DNA from 3 places in the Caballeronia sp. ATUFL_F2_KS9A genome. Region 3 is predicted to be linked to each of the others. Evidence: predicted binding sites of a transcription regulator. Region 3 holds the regulator's gene; each other region holds the start of a gene.
What was found. The regulator HrcA, encoded in region 3, represses chaperone genes, less so after heat shock. The targets are predictions, from matches to a motif close to TTAGCACTCNNNNNNNNNGAGTGCTAA.

Region 1 (4,850 bases), on a different contig from region 3:
GGACTAGTCAGAACGTATCAAAACGAGGCAAAACGCCAGAAGGCGCTCGTGAGAAAGGCAGACTTCACGCAGCAGCGACTGCTTTTCATTGTCGGAGCGCTGCGTCAACTATTCGCGGAAGAGAATTTTGTGAATCTGTTGCGCGCTGAAGCAATCAGTTCTTTACCCAAATACTTGGCAGACCGAGTATGGCCCGGGAGTGCAGCATGAGCCGAATTCAACTGGGTTTCATTCCGGAGCCGATAAGTGCTCCGTTAGAATCGGTCTTACCTTCGAGACAGCCAAGTGCTGGACTTGCAAATTCAAGGAAGTTCAAGCAGATTGTCTCATCAATCCAAGAGGTCGGCCTCATTGAGCCGCTGTCAGTCATGCCCGAGGACAAGAACCTCGGTGGCTTCGTTCTTTTAGACGGGCATCTGCGACTTATAGCGTTGCGAACGCTTGGTATTTCTCATGCGGCGTGTTTGGTATCAACCGATGACGAAGGTTACACCTATAACAATCGGGTGAATCGGCTATCTGCCCTACAAGAACATTACATGATTAGACGAGCGATGGAGAGAGGTGCGTCGCCCGAGCGCTTAGCTAAGGCACTTGGCGTCAATCTGTCTCATATTATCAGCAAGGCGACCTTGTTGGACGGAATCTGTCCTGAGGCGATCGACCTTCTCAAAGACCAACAATTTTCTCCAAGCCTCTCCCGCGTGATTCGGAGAATGAAGCCAACGCGACAGGTGGAGTGCATTGAGCTCATGCTAGCTGCAAACAATATTACTGCTGCCTATGCAGAAGCTCTGCTGGCCGCGACGCCGACCGATCGGCTGGTCGAAGGGAAGCGACGTCCTCGCCGCGTTATGGCGAGCGAGGAGCAAATCGCGAAGATGGAGCGCGAAATGAGCAATCTGCAAAGCAGGTATAAGCTCGCAGAACAGAGTTTCGGGCAGGACGTATTGAACCTGGTGCTGGCTCGCGGTTACCTGGCAAAACTGCTCGAGAATGAAGGAATAATGCGGTATCTGTTAACTCATCATCCAGACTTGGTCAAGGAATTCGAGCTGATCCTAGAGTCGGTATCGCTTGAGCAAGCGTAAACGTGCGTGGCCCGCGAATGGGCCGGTCATTGTTCTTTATGCGTGCCCTTATCATTACTATTGCGGTCGGATCGCGTCACGACAGCGTGCCCACAACTCACCCACGTCGGCGCTCGTTAAATCCAACGCAAGTGTTTCAGTGAAAACATTTTCGACTTGGAGGCAGCGTCGCCGTTGTTTGACGTGTTGTCTGCAGAGTTTCAATGCGAGTTGGCCGAGCTGAATGCGGGTCAGCCAGTCAAAGGATGTTGTCGATCGTGCCTGCCACAGGCGCGTAGATTCGACTAAGTGGGGAAGTGACCATGATTGCGTCAGTCCGTACGACACTAGCGTTGCACAAACTAGGTAGCAGACGCAGTGGACCCGGGTGTCGTCGGTGTCAAATTGAACGTTGAATTCGCGCATGACCATCGCACAGGAACTGGCATTGAGGTACGGCGCGCCAGCGATCAGACGGCGGGCTGGCTTCGCCGCTTTAGCAGAGAGGTTACGGCATTCTGCAAAGTCGATCTACGTTCGAGTTTGAAATGCAGCGTTTCGCGGACGACGACGCGCGCACCAAGGGAAGACTCAGCAGTTGCGAGGTTCAGGAAATGGTCGATCGGAATTTGGGGCGAATGCGGATTGCCACGTCCGCGTCGAGAAACATGCCGAATTTTCGCGCGCAAAGCGCTCGCATAGGAACGCGAACCTTGTCGCGGGCCGCCCCAAAGTTTCTGATCGCTCCGGACGCGTTGCTGGCTAACAAAGTTCGACGTGGGCGGATCTCGCATTGAAGCACCGATGCATCGGGTCTTCGAACGTCCGCTCCGCTGACAATGCCGGCCAACAAGGCGTCCGATTGGCGAACGGCGGCAACGGGTCGCGTAGCGACGTTCGATCCATCGAATCCGCACTTCGTGACGCTCCCGATTCTCCAATGATGCCGACTGCGTTGGAGTTACCTTCATATCTTTGATGGCAAACGTCAATGGATGAGACGGCTCGAGGAAGGGTAAACACCTAAGTTTGAAGGAACATCTCTTCGCGTGGGCGAGTCGTTTCATTTTGGTTCTTCAGCGGGTCCGCACGCAGTGATGGCCCGGGCTGGAAGTCGCGTCCCGCCATCCTAAGCCGCTGATCTGTTGGAAGTTCTGCGCCGTAAGAAACGGTGTGCTCGCGGTTTAGCGGTTCAACGTTCGACGAACGCAATTCAATGTTGGGTGAACTTCGACATCAAGCTGCTTAAGCGTTTTCCCGGCCTTTGCGTCCTTGAAATTGTCAAAGTCGCTCCATATAATTGGCACTCACTGCACGAGAGTGCTAACAAGATTGCCGTCCGGCGAGATCCTTCTCAAAGGACGGGTTTTCCCGCGTTTTCAGTCTCAATCAAGAGAGGAGTGTGTATGAACCTTCGTCCTTTGCACGATCGCGTCATCGTCAAACGTCTGGACCAGGAAACCAAGACCGCATCGGGCATCGTGATCCCTGAAGCAGCCGCTGAGAAGCCGGACCAAGGCGAAGTCCTGGCCATCGGCCCGGGCAAGCGCGATGACAAGGGCTCGCAAATCGCCCTGGACGTGAAGGTCGGCGACCGTGTTCTGTTCGGCAAGTACGCTGGCCAGACCGTCAAGGTCGACGGGCAGGAACTGCTCGTCATGCGCGAAGAAGACATCATGGCCGTTCTGGTCAAGTAAGCATCCTTCCTGCACGTTCGGCTTCGTCTGCCTGAGCCGCTCCTCCGAGCGCCGCAGCGAAGCCAGCAAACCGAATCGAATCAAGGAGTTTGGATATGGCAGCTAAAGAAGTCACTTTTGGCGATTCCGCACGCGCCAAGATGGTCGAAGGCGTGAACATCCTGGCCAACGCGGTCAAGGTCACGCTGGGTCCGAAGGGCCGCAACGTCGTGCTCGAGCGCTCTTTCGGCGGCCCGACGGTCACGAAGGACGGTGTGTCGGTCGCGAAGGAAATCGAACTGAAGGACAAGCTCCAGAACATGGGCGCGCAAATGGTCAAGGAAGTTGCTTCCAAGACCAGCGACAACGCAGGTGACGGCACCACGACCGCTACCGTGCTCGCGCAATCCATCGTTCGCGAAGGCATGAAGTACGTCGCATCGGGCATGAACCCGATGGACCTGAAGCGCGGCATCGACAAGGCCGTGGCTGCAGCAATCGAAGAACTGCGCAAGATCAGCAAGCCCTGCACGACGAACAAGGAAATCGCGCAAGTCGGCTCGATCTCGGCGAACAGCGACACGTCGATCGGCGAGCGCATCGCTGAAGCGATGGACAAGGTCGGCAAGGAAGGCGTCATCACCGTCGAAGACGGCAAGTCGCTGCAAGACGAGCTGGACGTCGTCGAAGGTATGCAATTCGACCGCGGCTACCTGTCGCCCTACTTCATCAACAACCCGGACAAGCAAGTCGCCGTCCTCGAAAACCCGTTCGTGCTGCTGCACGACAAGAAGGTTTCGAACATCCGCGATCTGCTGCCGGTTCTGGAACAAGTCGCGAAGGCTGGCCGTCCGCTGCTGATCATCGCTGAAGACGTCGAAGGCGAAGCGCTGGCTACGCTGGTCGTCAACAACATCCGCGGCATCCTGAAGACGGTTGCTGTCAAGGCTCCGGGCTTCGGCGACCGCCGCAAGGCCATGCTGGAAGACATCGCGATCCTGACCGGCGGTCAAGTCGTCGCGGAAGAAACCGGTCTGACGCTCGAGAAGGCAACGCTGGCTGAACTGGGCCAGGCGAAGCGCATCGAAGTGGGCAAGGAAAACACGACGATCATCGACGGCGCTGGCGAAGCCGTGAACATCGAAGCGCGCGTGAAGCAAGTGCGCAAGCAGATCGAAGAAGCGACGTCGGACTACGACCGTGAAAAGCTGCAAGAGCGCGTGGCCAAGCTGGCCGGCGGCGTTGCGGTGATCAAGGTCGGCGCTGCGACCGAAGTCGAAATGAAGGAAAAGAAGGCACGTGTCGAAGACGCACTGCACGCAACGCGCGCAGCTGTGGAAGAAGGCATCGTGGCAGGCGGCGGCGTTGCGCTGATCCGCGCACGCAAGGCGATCGACGGCCTGAAGGGCGCGAACGCGGACCAGGACGCCGGTATCAAGATCGTCCTGCGCGCCATGGAAGAGCCGCTGCGCCAGATCGTCACGAACGGCGGCGAAGAAGCTTCGGTCGTGGTGGCAGCAGTTGCTCAAGGTACGGGCAACTACGGCTATAACGCGGCAACCGGCGAGTACGGTGACCTGGTGGAAGCCGGTGTCGTCGACCCGACGAAGGTGACGCGCACGGCGCTGCAAAACGCGGCATCGGTGGCTGGCCTGCTGCTGACGACCGACGCAGCTGTCGCCGAACTGCCGAAGGAAGATGCTCCGATGCCTGGCGGCATGCCCGGCGGCATGGGCGGCATGGGCATGGACATGTAATCTGGCGAAAGCCGATTACATCGGCGCGGGCTTCGAAAGAGGCTCGCGTCATGCCGAAAGAAGAAACCCGCAGCGATGCGGGTTTTTTTTCGTCCGGACTATTTGTTCATTTCCTCGCGCAACTTCTGCGCGGCGGCCTTGTAGTCGTACGTCGGATAGAACTCCGTCCGATATCCGCCCCATGCGGTGCTTTCGATCGCGCGGTTGACTTCGCGCAACCGGTCGGCGGGTACGCGCAACGTGACGACCTGACCGATTCCCATCATCACGTACCACGACACCACTTCGACGCCCGGCGGCGGAAACTGCTTGAAGTAGCCTTGCTCCTTCAACTGCTGATTGATCTG
Region 2 (4,850 bases), 170 kb from region 3:
GCCTCGATTTTTCCGATATCGACGCCGTGCGCCGCGTCGTCGAGCGCTGCAATCAGATTCCGGTGCATCCACGCCATCCGTACGCGGGCGATCTCGTGTTCACCGCGTTTTCGGGTTCGCATCAGGACGCGATCCGCAAGGGCTTCGCGCAGCGCGTGCCGGGCACGGTGTGGGAAGTGCCCTATCTGCCGATCGATCCGGCTGATCTCGGCCGCAGCTACGACGCCGTGATCCGCGTGAACAGCCAGTCCGGAAAGGGCGGTTCGACGTATCTGCTCGAACGCGGTCTCGGCTTCACGCCGCCGCGCCGCGTGCAGATCGAATTCAGCCACGCCGTCCAGAAAGTCACCGATGCATCCGGCGCGGAAATCAGCGGCGAAGCGATCTGCGAGCTCTTCAAGCGCGAGTATTTCGATGCGGGCGGGCCGGTATCGCGCATCGACGTTTCGACGCTTACGGTATTCGAAAGGCGCGTCGCATTACCGGCCGTAGTGGCTGCGACGAGCGGCGACGCTCACGCGCAGGCGGTCGCCGCCGCGCTCGGCGTGGACGCGAGCGTGAACTGGTTCGAGACGTCCGCGACGGCGAACGGCGACACGGCGGCGTTCGTCGGCTGTCGTGTCGGAGACGGGCCGACGCGCTTCGGCGTCGCGGTGCATGCGAATCCGGCGCTCGCGGTCGCCGATGCCGTCGTGAGCGCGGTCAACCGCTCCGGGCGCGTCGTGGACAACCTGCGGCAAGACGAAGCCGTGGAAGCGTGATGGGCGGCGCGCGTGGCTATTCGAGCGCCACGCGCGTCGCCTGCAGGGCGAGCAGCTGCCATTGGCCTTCGGTCTGCACATGGACGGCGGTGTAGGCGATCGGAAACAGCAGCGCGCCGTTCTTCGATTCCATCTCGATCAGCGCACGGCCCGACACGAGGCACGTATCGCGGCCGGCGGGCAGCACATCCTGCGACTGAATTTCGATCTGCCGATAGCGGCGGCGGCCCGCGGTGATCGCGTCGATGAACTGGCGCTTCGTCTCCCGCTTGCCGTTCGTGTGGACGTAGCTGACGTTCTCGGCCAGCAGCGCGTCCAGCGCCGGGCCGTCGCCCTCGACCATGGCACGGAAGCGATCGCGCTCGAGGCCGCGGATGGCCTCAATGGTTTTTGCCGGCATCTGTCGATTCCCCTTGTGTCGAGGAACCGATGCGCCGGCGCCTCGTCAGAAGTTGTATTGCAGATATAGCTGGCTGAAATTTATACCAGGATTCGGCTCTTTGATACCGCCGTTCGACAGATGCTGAAAGCGAAATCCCGCTTGATAGCTCTGCTTCGACCCGAAGATCATGCCGACGCCCACCATGTCCGCGAACTGGAACGCCGACCCGACGCTGAAATCCTCGGTGATGCGCGTGTGCGAGAGCAGCCGCACGCCGACGCCCGCCTCGATGAACGGCCGGAAGTAGCCCGAGCTCTTCACGAAGCGCAGCACTGGCGTAATGCCGAATTCCCATATGTTCGGATGCACGGCGTTGTCCTCGGTCGTGTGCCAGTAGGACACGTGACCTTCGCCGATGAGCGTGAAGTGAAAACCGCCGATCTCCCACCAGGTGAGGCCCGGATCCCAGGACAGGCCGAGATCGGCCTTCTTGATGTCGTGGTCGGCGACGCCGCCGGCGATCTGGACACCGAATCGGTCGGCATGAGCCGCCGCCGACGCGAGACCCAATGCAGTACAAACCGCCACGCGCGCTAGCGGGCGGGGCCACGAACTCTTGTTTTTATGCATTTGCACCCCAATTTGCTCGGATAGCGGGTGTGTTTCGTAAATTGCTGTCGCTTGGCGATTCTAGTGACGTTTTAAAACATTTGCAGAAATCGCATCAGCGCGCCCCCGTTTGTAGAATTTCTGATCGCGACAGTGGGCAAGTAAGGTAAATCATGCGAAAACGTTTCAGCCTCCGGTAGTTTCTTCCGCTGCTCGCGCAACAGTCCGTCCTATTGGACCCGCAAATTCGATAGTTTTTGTGGGAACTCCCACATTCCCCTCTGCTCTAACACTTAGCACTCGATGGACTGGAGTGCTAATATCGTGTCTGACTTGCCGCGGTCGTTAAGCGGCACGTGAATTGTTGATAAGGAGCTTATGAGCGTGACCAATGCGATGACCCTTCCGAATGTTGTGAGCTCGGCACCTGCCAAGGCATCTTCGGCAGGCGCGCTGACGTACGCACAGTCGTCGATGCTGACCGGCCAGATCGGCAACATCGATTCATACATACAAGCAGTGAACCGTATTCCGATGCTTTCGCAGGCGGAGGAACGCCAGTACGCCACCGAATTCCGCGAGCAGGGCAACCTGAACGCCGCGCGCCAGCTGGTGCTTTCGCACCTGCGCCTCGTCGTGTCGATCGCCCGTAACTATCTCGGTTACGGCTTGCCGCACGCCGACCTGATCCAGGAAGGCAACATCGGTCTGATGAAAGCGGTGAAGCGCTTCGACCCAGAGCAAAACGTGCGCCTGGTGTCGTATGCGATGCACTGGATCAAGGCCGAGATTCACGAGTACATCCTGCGCAACTGGCGCATGGTGAAGGTCGCGACGACCAAGGCGCAGCGCAAGCTGTTCTTCAATCTGCGCAGTCACAAGACCAGCCATTCGGCGTTCACGCCGGACGAGATCGAAGGTCTCGCGAGCGAGCTGAACGTAAAGCGCGAGGAAGTCGCGGAGATGGAAACGCGCTTGTCGGGCGGCGATATCGCGCTCGAAGGCCAGGTCGAGGATGGCGAGGAAGCGTACGCGCCCATCGCCTATCTGGCCGACTCGCACAACGAGCCGACTAACGTCATCGCCGCGCGGCAGCACGACAGGCTGCAAAGCGACGGCCTCGCCGATGCACTCGAATCGCTCGACGAACGCAGCCGCCGCATCATCAAGGCGCGCTGGCTCGACGTGCAGGACGACGGCTCGGGCGGCAAGACGCTGCATGAACTGGCCGACGAGTTCGGCGTCTCAGCGGAGCGCATTCGCCAGATCGAGGCGAGCGCGATGAAGAAGATGCGCTCGGCGTTGCATGACTACGCGTAACAATTGACTGTGCCATTGCAGAAATTGCAAAGCCCGCCGTCGACGAGACGGCGGGCTTTTTCTTTGGCACTTCGCTGAAAACACAAACGGCGCCCGCGGGCGCCGTTTGTTATCGAGCTTCGATTATCGCCTCAGGCAGGCATCGGTGCAGCGCCGCCGCCGTTGCCGGACAAGCGCGTGGACAGTTGCGCCGCATAGCGCTGCGCCGCCGCGCCCACGACGATGTGGAACGTATCCGCCGACACCCACGCCACATCCAGCGACGACAAACGCTGACGATCCACCGACGACGGATCGCGCACGACCACGCGCAGGCGCGTCTGCGCAACCGCGTCGAGCGATACCACGTTGGTCGCGCCGCCGAACACCGCGAGCCAGCGGAACGGGTCCGGATCGAGCGGGCCGGGCGTCTGGTCGCCGCTCACCGCTGCCGCGACCGGTTGCGCCGGCGTCGACGATGCGGGCGTTGCGCCGCGCGTCGACGAATGCTCGAGTTCGCTGCGGATTTCATCGGCGATCAGATCGGCTTCCGGCCCGATGATCACCTGGACGTTGGTCGCGCCGCGCTTCAACACGCCGCGCGCGCCGATGCTCTTCAACTGCGGCTCCGACACCTTCTCCGAATCGACGACCGACAGACGCAGACGCGTCGTGCAGGCATCGACGAGCGTCAGATTGGATGCGCCGCCGAGCGCCGCGACGTACTTCGCAGCGCGCGTGTTCGACACGGCTGCTGCCGCGCCGGGCACGGGCGGAATCAGGCCGCCATCGACGGTTTGGGCCACGTCGGTTTCGGCGTCGGTCGTGGCCGGCTCGCGGCCCGGCGTCGCCATGTTGAACTTGCGGATAAAGAAGCGGAACAGGCCGTAATAGATGACGAAGTACACCGCACCGACCACGAGCGCCAGCCAGCCGCGCTGCGACAGACCGTAGTTCAGCACGTAGTCGATCGCGCCCGCCGAGAACGTGAAGCCCAGATGGATGCCGAGCGCCGAGCAGATGGCGAGCGACAGGCCCGTCAGCACTGCGTGGATGCCGTAGAGCACCGGAGCCAGGAACATGAACGAGTATTCGATCGGCTCGGTCACGCCCGTCAGGAATGCGGTCAGGGCCATGGAGAACAGCAGGCCGCCGACGATCGCGCGGCGCTCCTTCGGCGCTTCATGGAACATCGCGAGGCACGCGGCCGGGAGACCGAACATCATCACCGGGAAGAAGCCCGTCATGAAGCCGCCCGCCGTCTTGTCGCCCGCGAAGAAGCGATGCAGGTCGCCGTGCACGATCGCGCCGCCGTCGGGCGGCGTGAACGAGCCGAACACGAACCACGCGAGCGAGTTGATGATGTGATGCAGACCCGTAACCAGCAGGATGCGGTTCAGCACGCCGAACACGAAGGTGCCGAGCGCGCCGGCGGTCGTCAGCCAGTTGCCCGCGCCGTCGATGGCCGCCTGCACCGGCTGCCAGATGTAGCCGAAGACGATGCCGAGCACCAGACACGCGACGCCTGTCACGATCGGCACGAAGCGCTTGCCGCCGAAGAATGCCAGATACTCGGGCAGCTTGATGTCCTTGTATCGGTTATACAGATAGCCGGCCACCATACCGGCGATGATCCCCGACAGCACGCCCATGTTGAGCTTGTCGTTGATGTCCTTCATCACGGCCACTTCGATGAGGTAGCCGATCGCGCCGGCGAGACCCGCCGTGCCGTTGTTGTCCTTCGCGAAGCCCACCGCCACGCCGATCGCGAACAAGAGCGGCAGATTGGTGAAGATCGC
Region 3 (4,850 bases):
TTGAATCGGCTGCGAAAGCGGCCAGACCGAAAGTCGGACGCATTTTTCGCACTAACGGCCGAAATGAGGGCGCCGAAAGCTTTTTCAAGCCTTCGAAACGGTTTTTCGGACAAATCTCGACAGCAAGATGGCGCCGCAATGGCTCGTAATACAGACTTCGCCGCGGCGCGCGATTTTCGGATTGAGGGAAAGCCCTGAGTCGCCTACACTTCAAAAAAGCAGCGCAGGACGCACGTTAACCCTAATCCTACGAATTGCTTCAAACCGCTTTCAGCCCTTGCCCGTTTCCTGATCCGGCCGCCTTCTGACCGGGCAACCCGCTTCCCGGGGATACCATGAAACTGACCTTTGCTATCGCGGTGGTCGCCCTGGTACTCGTCGCGGGAACGACCACCATCTGCATGTCCGGCGTCGTGACCGAACGTACCACCGAGTACGGCGGCGTTCACGCGACCATCGAAAGCTACTTCAATCCGAACGAGAAAATTTGTCGATAGTGCGCCGGTCGCGCTTCGTCGGCCTTCCCTGCAGTTCCGCTGCGGGCTCGCGGAAATTCTTGCGGCGCTCGGCCTCGGCCATGCGTTTCGCACGGCCTTCCCCGGTTTCGGCATAGAGCGTCTGGGCGACCGGCGCCGGGCCGCGCACATCGCATATCCCGAGCACTTCGACCTGCCACACCAGCCGTTCGATATCGATCTCGACGATATCGCCGACGCGCACGTCCTTAGACGGCTTCACATTCGCCCCGCCGATCTTCACGCGGCCTTTCTCGACCGCATCGCTCGCGAGCGAACGCGTCTTGAAGAAACGCGCTGCCCAAAGCCACTTATCGATGCGCAAACGTGCGCCAGGTTCCGTCGAAATCTTGTAGTTCATGGGTGAATGCCTGAAAAAGCCGCGCTCAGGCCACTGCGGTGAGCGGCTGCACAGTCTGCACGGGCCATCCCTGAAGATGTTGCGCGGCGATCTCGCCCAGTGCCTTGATCCACGCGGGCGCTGAGTTCAGGCAGGCAATCCGGTGAAAATGCTTGCCGCCCGCCTTCAGAAATTCGTCGCGCACCTCGATGCCGATTTCCTCGATCGTCTCGAGACAATCCGCCGTGAAGCCGGGACAGAACACGTCCACACGAGAAACGCCGCCCGCGCCGAGCTCCGCGACCGTCGGCGCGGTGTACGGCTGAAGCCACTCCGCCCGCCCAAAGCGCGACTGGAACGTCACGCGGCATTCAACCGGCGTAAGCCCGAGCGCGGCCATGAGCAACGAACCGGTCAGCTGGCACTGGTCGTGATACGGATCGCCGAGATCCATCGTGCGCTTCGGCACGCCGTGGAAGCTCAGCACAAGCTTGTCGCCCGCGGCGAAATCCGGCTGGCCGTGATGCCGCCAATAGTCGCGCACCTGCTCCGCGAGCGCCGCGATATACGCCGGATGATCGGCGTAATGGCGGATCGTGCGGATTTCCGGCTGATTGCGCACGCGCTTGAGCGCGGCGAACGCGTCGTCGAATGCGGTGGCCGTCGTGGACGACGAGTATTGCGGATACATCGGCAACAGGAGAATGCGGTCGGCGCCTTCGAGCTTCAGCTGATTGAGCATCGCGCCGATGCCCGGCGTGCCGTAGCGCATCGCATAGTCGACGATGACGTGATAGTCGTTCGCCGCGAAGAGCCGCCGCAAGCCGTCGACCTGCTTTTCCGTATGCACGCGCAGCGGCGAGCCTTCGGGCATCCACACTTGCGCGTACTTCTTCGCCGATGCGCGCCCGCGAAACGGCAGGATCAGGCCGCGCAGAATGAATTGCCACACGAATGACGGAATTTCGACGACGCGCGGATCGGACAGGAATTGCGCCAGATACTTGCGCACCGCCCGCGGCGTGGGCGCGTCCGGCGTGCCGAGATTGATCAGCAGCACCGCGACGCGATGCGAAGCGCTGGGCTGCGAGGGCAACTCGAGGTCGAAACGCATAAGGGAAGCGAGCCTGAAGATGGTCGTCGGAAAAGTTGAGGACCATTATAGCGGCGCGTTTCCGGACGCATCATTGGCCGAACGGCCTAGTGGCGCGCCCTTTCGCGGCGCGCCAAGATGGCGTCACTGATGACTGAGCGACATCGACAGCAAACGCGCGGTGATATCGACGATCGGAATCACGCGATTGTACGCCATGCGCGTCGGGCCGATCACGCCGAGCGTGCCGACGATCTTCCCGTTGACCTCGTATGGCGCCGTCACGACGCTCATTTCCTCGATCGGCACGAGATTGCTTTCTCCGCCGATGAAAATCTGCACGCCTTGCGCGTGACTCGATACATCCAGCAATTGCAGGAGGCTCGTCTTTTGGTCGAACAAATCGAAAAGCTTGCGCAGCCGCGCCATGTCGGACGAAAGGTCCGCCACTTCGAGCAGGTTGCGCTCGCCGGAAATCAGCACGGTGTCAGTGGGGTCCGTCTCGGCGGTGCTCGCGACCACGGCCGCCTGCATGAGCGCGGTCATGTCGCCGCGCAACTGGTCGATTTCCTCGCGCAAACGGCGGCGTACTTCGTCGAAGGACAGGCCCGCGAAATGCGCGTTGATGTAATTGGAGGCTTCTACGAGTTGCGAAGGCGAATAGTCGCGTTGCGTGGCCATCATGCGGTTCTGCACGTCGCCTTCGGGCGTCACGATGATGAGCAGAATGCGCTTGTCCGACAGCCGCATGAACTCGATCTGCTTGAACATGTGGCTCCGGCGCGGCGTGAGCACGACGCCCGCGAACGAAGACAGATTGGACAGCACGCTCGCCGCCGCCGCGACGATCTTCTGCGGCTCCTCGCCTTGCAGGCGAGTCTTCACCGCGGTGGTCATGGCCTCGTCTTGCGGTGCTTCTACAGTCAGCATCGTGTCGACGAAGAGCCGGTAGCCGCGCGGCGTGGGAATGCGTCCCGCCGACGTATGCGGGCTCGCGACCAGCCCGAGGTCTTCGAGATCCGACATGACGTTGCGGATCGTCGCGGGGCTCAGTTCGAGGCCGGAATGACGTGATAACGTGCGCGAACCGACCGGCTGACCTTCGGCGATGTAGCGCTCGATCAACGTTTTGAGGAGGGTTTGTGCACGTGGGTCTAGCATGGGGAAATTTTAGCTCAACGTGTCGGATAGCGGCGAGCCGCGCCGGGTGGTCGGCATTCAACGTCCGCTCCATTCTAGCGACAAACGGCGAGCCTGCCCGCGTCATGCCGCACGGTCTCGTCGCGGCGCGCCCGGCGGCCATCGCCCACGGTTCTTTTCGCTCTCTGACTATGGTGTAATGCCGGCATGGAAATTGGCCAATTCAAGACCGTCGCCCTCGTGGGGCGCACCAACACGCCGGGCATCGAGGCGCCGCTGAGATCGCTCGCCGATCTCCTCAGGAGCCAGGGCTTCGAGGTCGTCTTCGAGGCGGGCACCGCGAAGGACGTCGGCGTGACGGAGTTCCCGGCGCTCTCCATCGCGGAGATGGGCGCGCGCGCGGACGTTGCAATCGTGCTCGGCGGCGACGGCACGATGCTCGGCATCGGACGGCAGCTCGCGCCGTATAAAACACCGCTCATCGGCGTGAATCATGGCCGGCTCGGCTTCATCACCGACATTCCGCTCAAGGCGATGCAGGAAATCGTCCCGCAAATGCTCGCCGGCCAGTTCGAGCGCGAGGAGCGCAGCCTGCTCGAAGCGCGCATCGTGCGCAACGACAAGCCGATCTACCACGCGCTCGCGTTCAACGACGTCGTGGTGAATCGCAGCGGCTTCTCCGGCATGGCGGAGCTGCGCGTGTCGGTGGACGGCCACTTCATGTACAACCAGCGTTCCGACGGACTGATCGTCGCGACGCCGACCGGCTCGACCGCCTACGCGCTGTCGTCGGCGGGGCCGATCCTGCATCCGCAATTGCAGGGCTTCGTGCTCGTGCCGATCGCGCCGCATTCGCTGTCGAACCGGCCGATCGTGCTGCCCGACGATTCGAAAGTGACCATTCAGATCATCGGCGGTCGCGACGTCAACGTGAACTTCGACATGCAGTCGTTCACCGCCGTCGAACTGAACGACGCGATTGAAGTGCGGCGCTCGAAGCATACGGTGCCGGTGCTGCATCCGGTCGGCTACAGCACGTACGCCACGCTGCGCAAGAAGCTGCACTGGAACGAGCATCCGTCGCAGGATTCGTCCGCTCTCTGATCTGCCAGAACTTCCTTCCCCGAAGCGTCCATGCTCCGTCATCTTTCCATTCGAGATTTCGTCATCGTCGCCACGCTGGATATCGATTTCGATCCAGGCTTCACGGTCTTTTCGGGTGAAACCGGCGCGGGCAAGTCGATCCTCATCGACGCCCTCGCGCTCACGCTCGGCGCGCGCGGCGACGCGAGCGTCGTGCGCGCCGGTCAGGCGCGCGCCGACATCACCGCCGAATTTTCGACGCATCCGCTCGTCGTGCGCTGGCTGGACGAACACGCGCTCACGCAGGACGCCGATTCGGTCATGCTGCGGCGGGTGATCGATTCGGGCGGCCGCTCGCGAGCGTTCATCAATGGCACGCCCGCGACGCTCGCGCAGTTGCGCGAAGTCGGCGAAATGCTCGTCGATATCCACGGCCAGCACGCGCATCAATTGTTGATGCGACCGGACGCGCAACGCGAACTCTTCGACACGCACGCGCAGTTGCTCGACACGGCCGGCGCGGTGAATCGTGCGTGGCGAGCGATGCGCGACGCGCAGCAAGCCGTCGAGACCGCCCAGAATCGCGACCGCGAGCTGCAACTGGAACGCGAGCGTCTCGCGTGGCAACTGAGCGAGTTCGACAAGCTCGCGCCGCAGCCCGGCGAATGGGAAGAAGTGA

Region 1: a site for HrcA is predicted at 2,371-2,397, ahead of NCS67_RS10075 (co-chaperone GroES). Genes of this name have one in related genera too.
Region 2: a site for HrcA is predicted at 2,046-2,072, ahead of rpoH (RNA polymerase sigma factor RpoH). Genes of this name have one in related genera too.

What each region holds. Positions count from the first base shown of each region.
Region 1 covers NZ_JALQEK010000012.1:3,417-8,266, reverse strand. Annotated here, with positions in the region: gene NCS67_RS10085 (plasmid partitioning protein RepB C-terminal domain-containing protein) at 1-210, shown strand, start outside; gene NCS67_RS10080 (plasmid partitioning protein RepB C-terminal domain-containing protein) at 207-1,091, shown strand; gene NCS67_RS10075 (co-chaperone GroES) at 2,477-2,767, shown strand; gene groL (chaperonin GroEL) at 2,863-4,503, shown strand; gene NCS67_RS10065 (hypothetical protein) at 4,602-4,850, opposite strand, start outside.
Region 2 covers NZ_JALQEK010000001.1:157,166-162,015, reverse strand. Annotated here, with positions in the region: gene leuA (2-isopropylmalate synthase) at 1-761, shown strand, start outside; gene NCS67_RS00810 (nuclear transport factor 2 family protein) at 778-1,161, opposite strand; gene NCS67_RS00805 (acyloxyacyl hydrolase) at 1,207-1,773, opposite strand; gene rpoH (RNA polymerase sigma factor RpoH) at 2,137-3,072, shown strand; gene nagE (N-acetylglucosamine-specific PTS transporter subunit IIBC) at 3,204-4,850, opposite strand, start outside.
Region 3 covers NZ_JALQEK010000001.1:328,274-333,123, reverse strand. Annotated here, with positions in the region: gene NCS67_RS01590 (hypothetical protein) at 336-497, shown strand; gene NCS67_RS01585 (RNA-binding S4 domain-containing protein) at 469-876, opposite strand; gene hemH (ferrochelatase) at 902-1,969, opposite strand; gene hrcA (heat-inducible transcriptional repressor HrcA) at 2,093-3,109, opposite strand; gene NCS67_RS01570 (NAD kinase) at 3,296-4,192, shown strand; gene recN (DNA repair protein RecN) at 4,223-4,850, shown strand, end outside.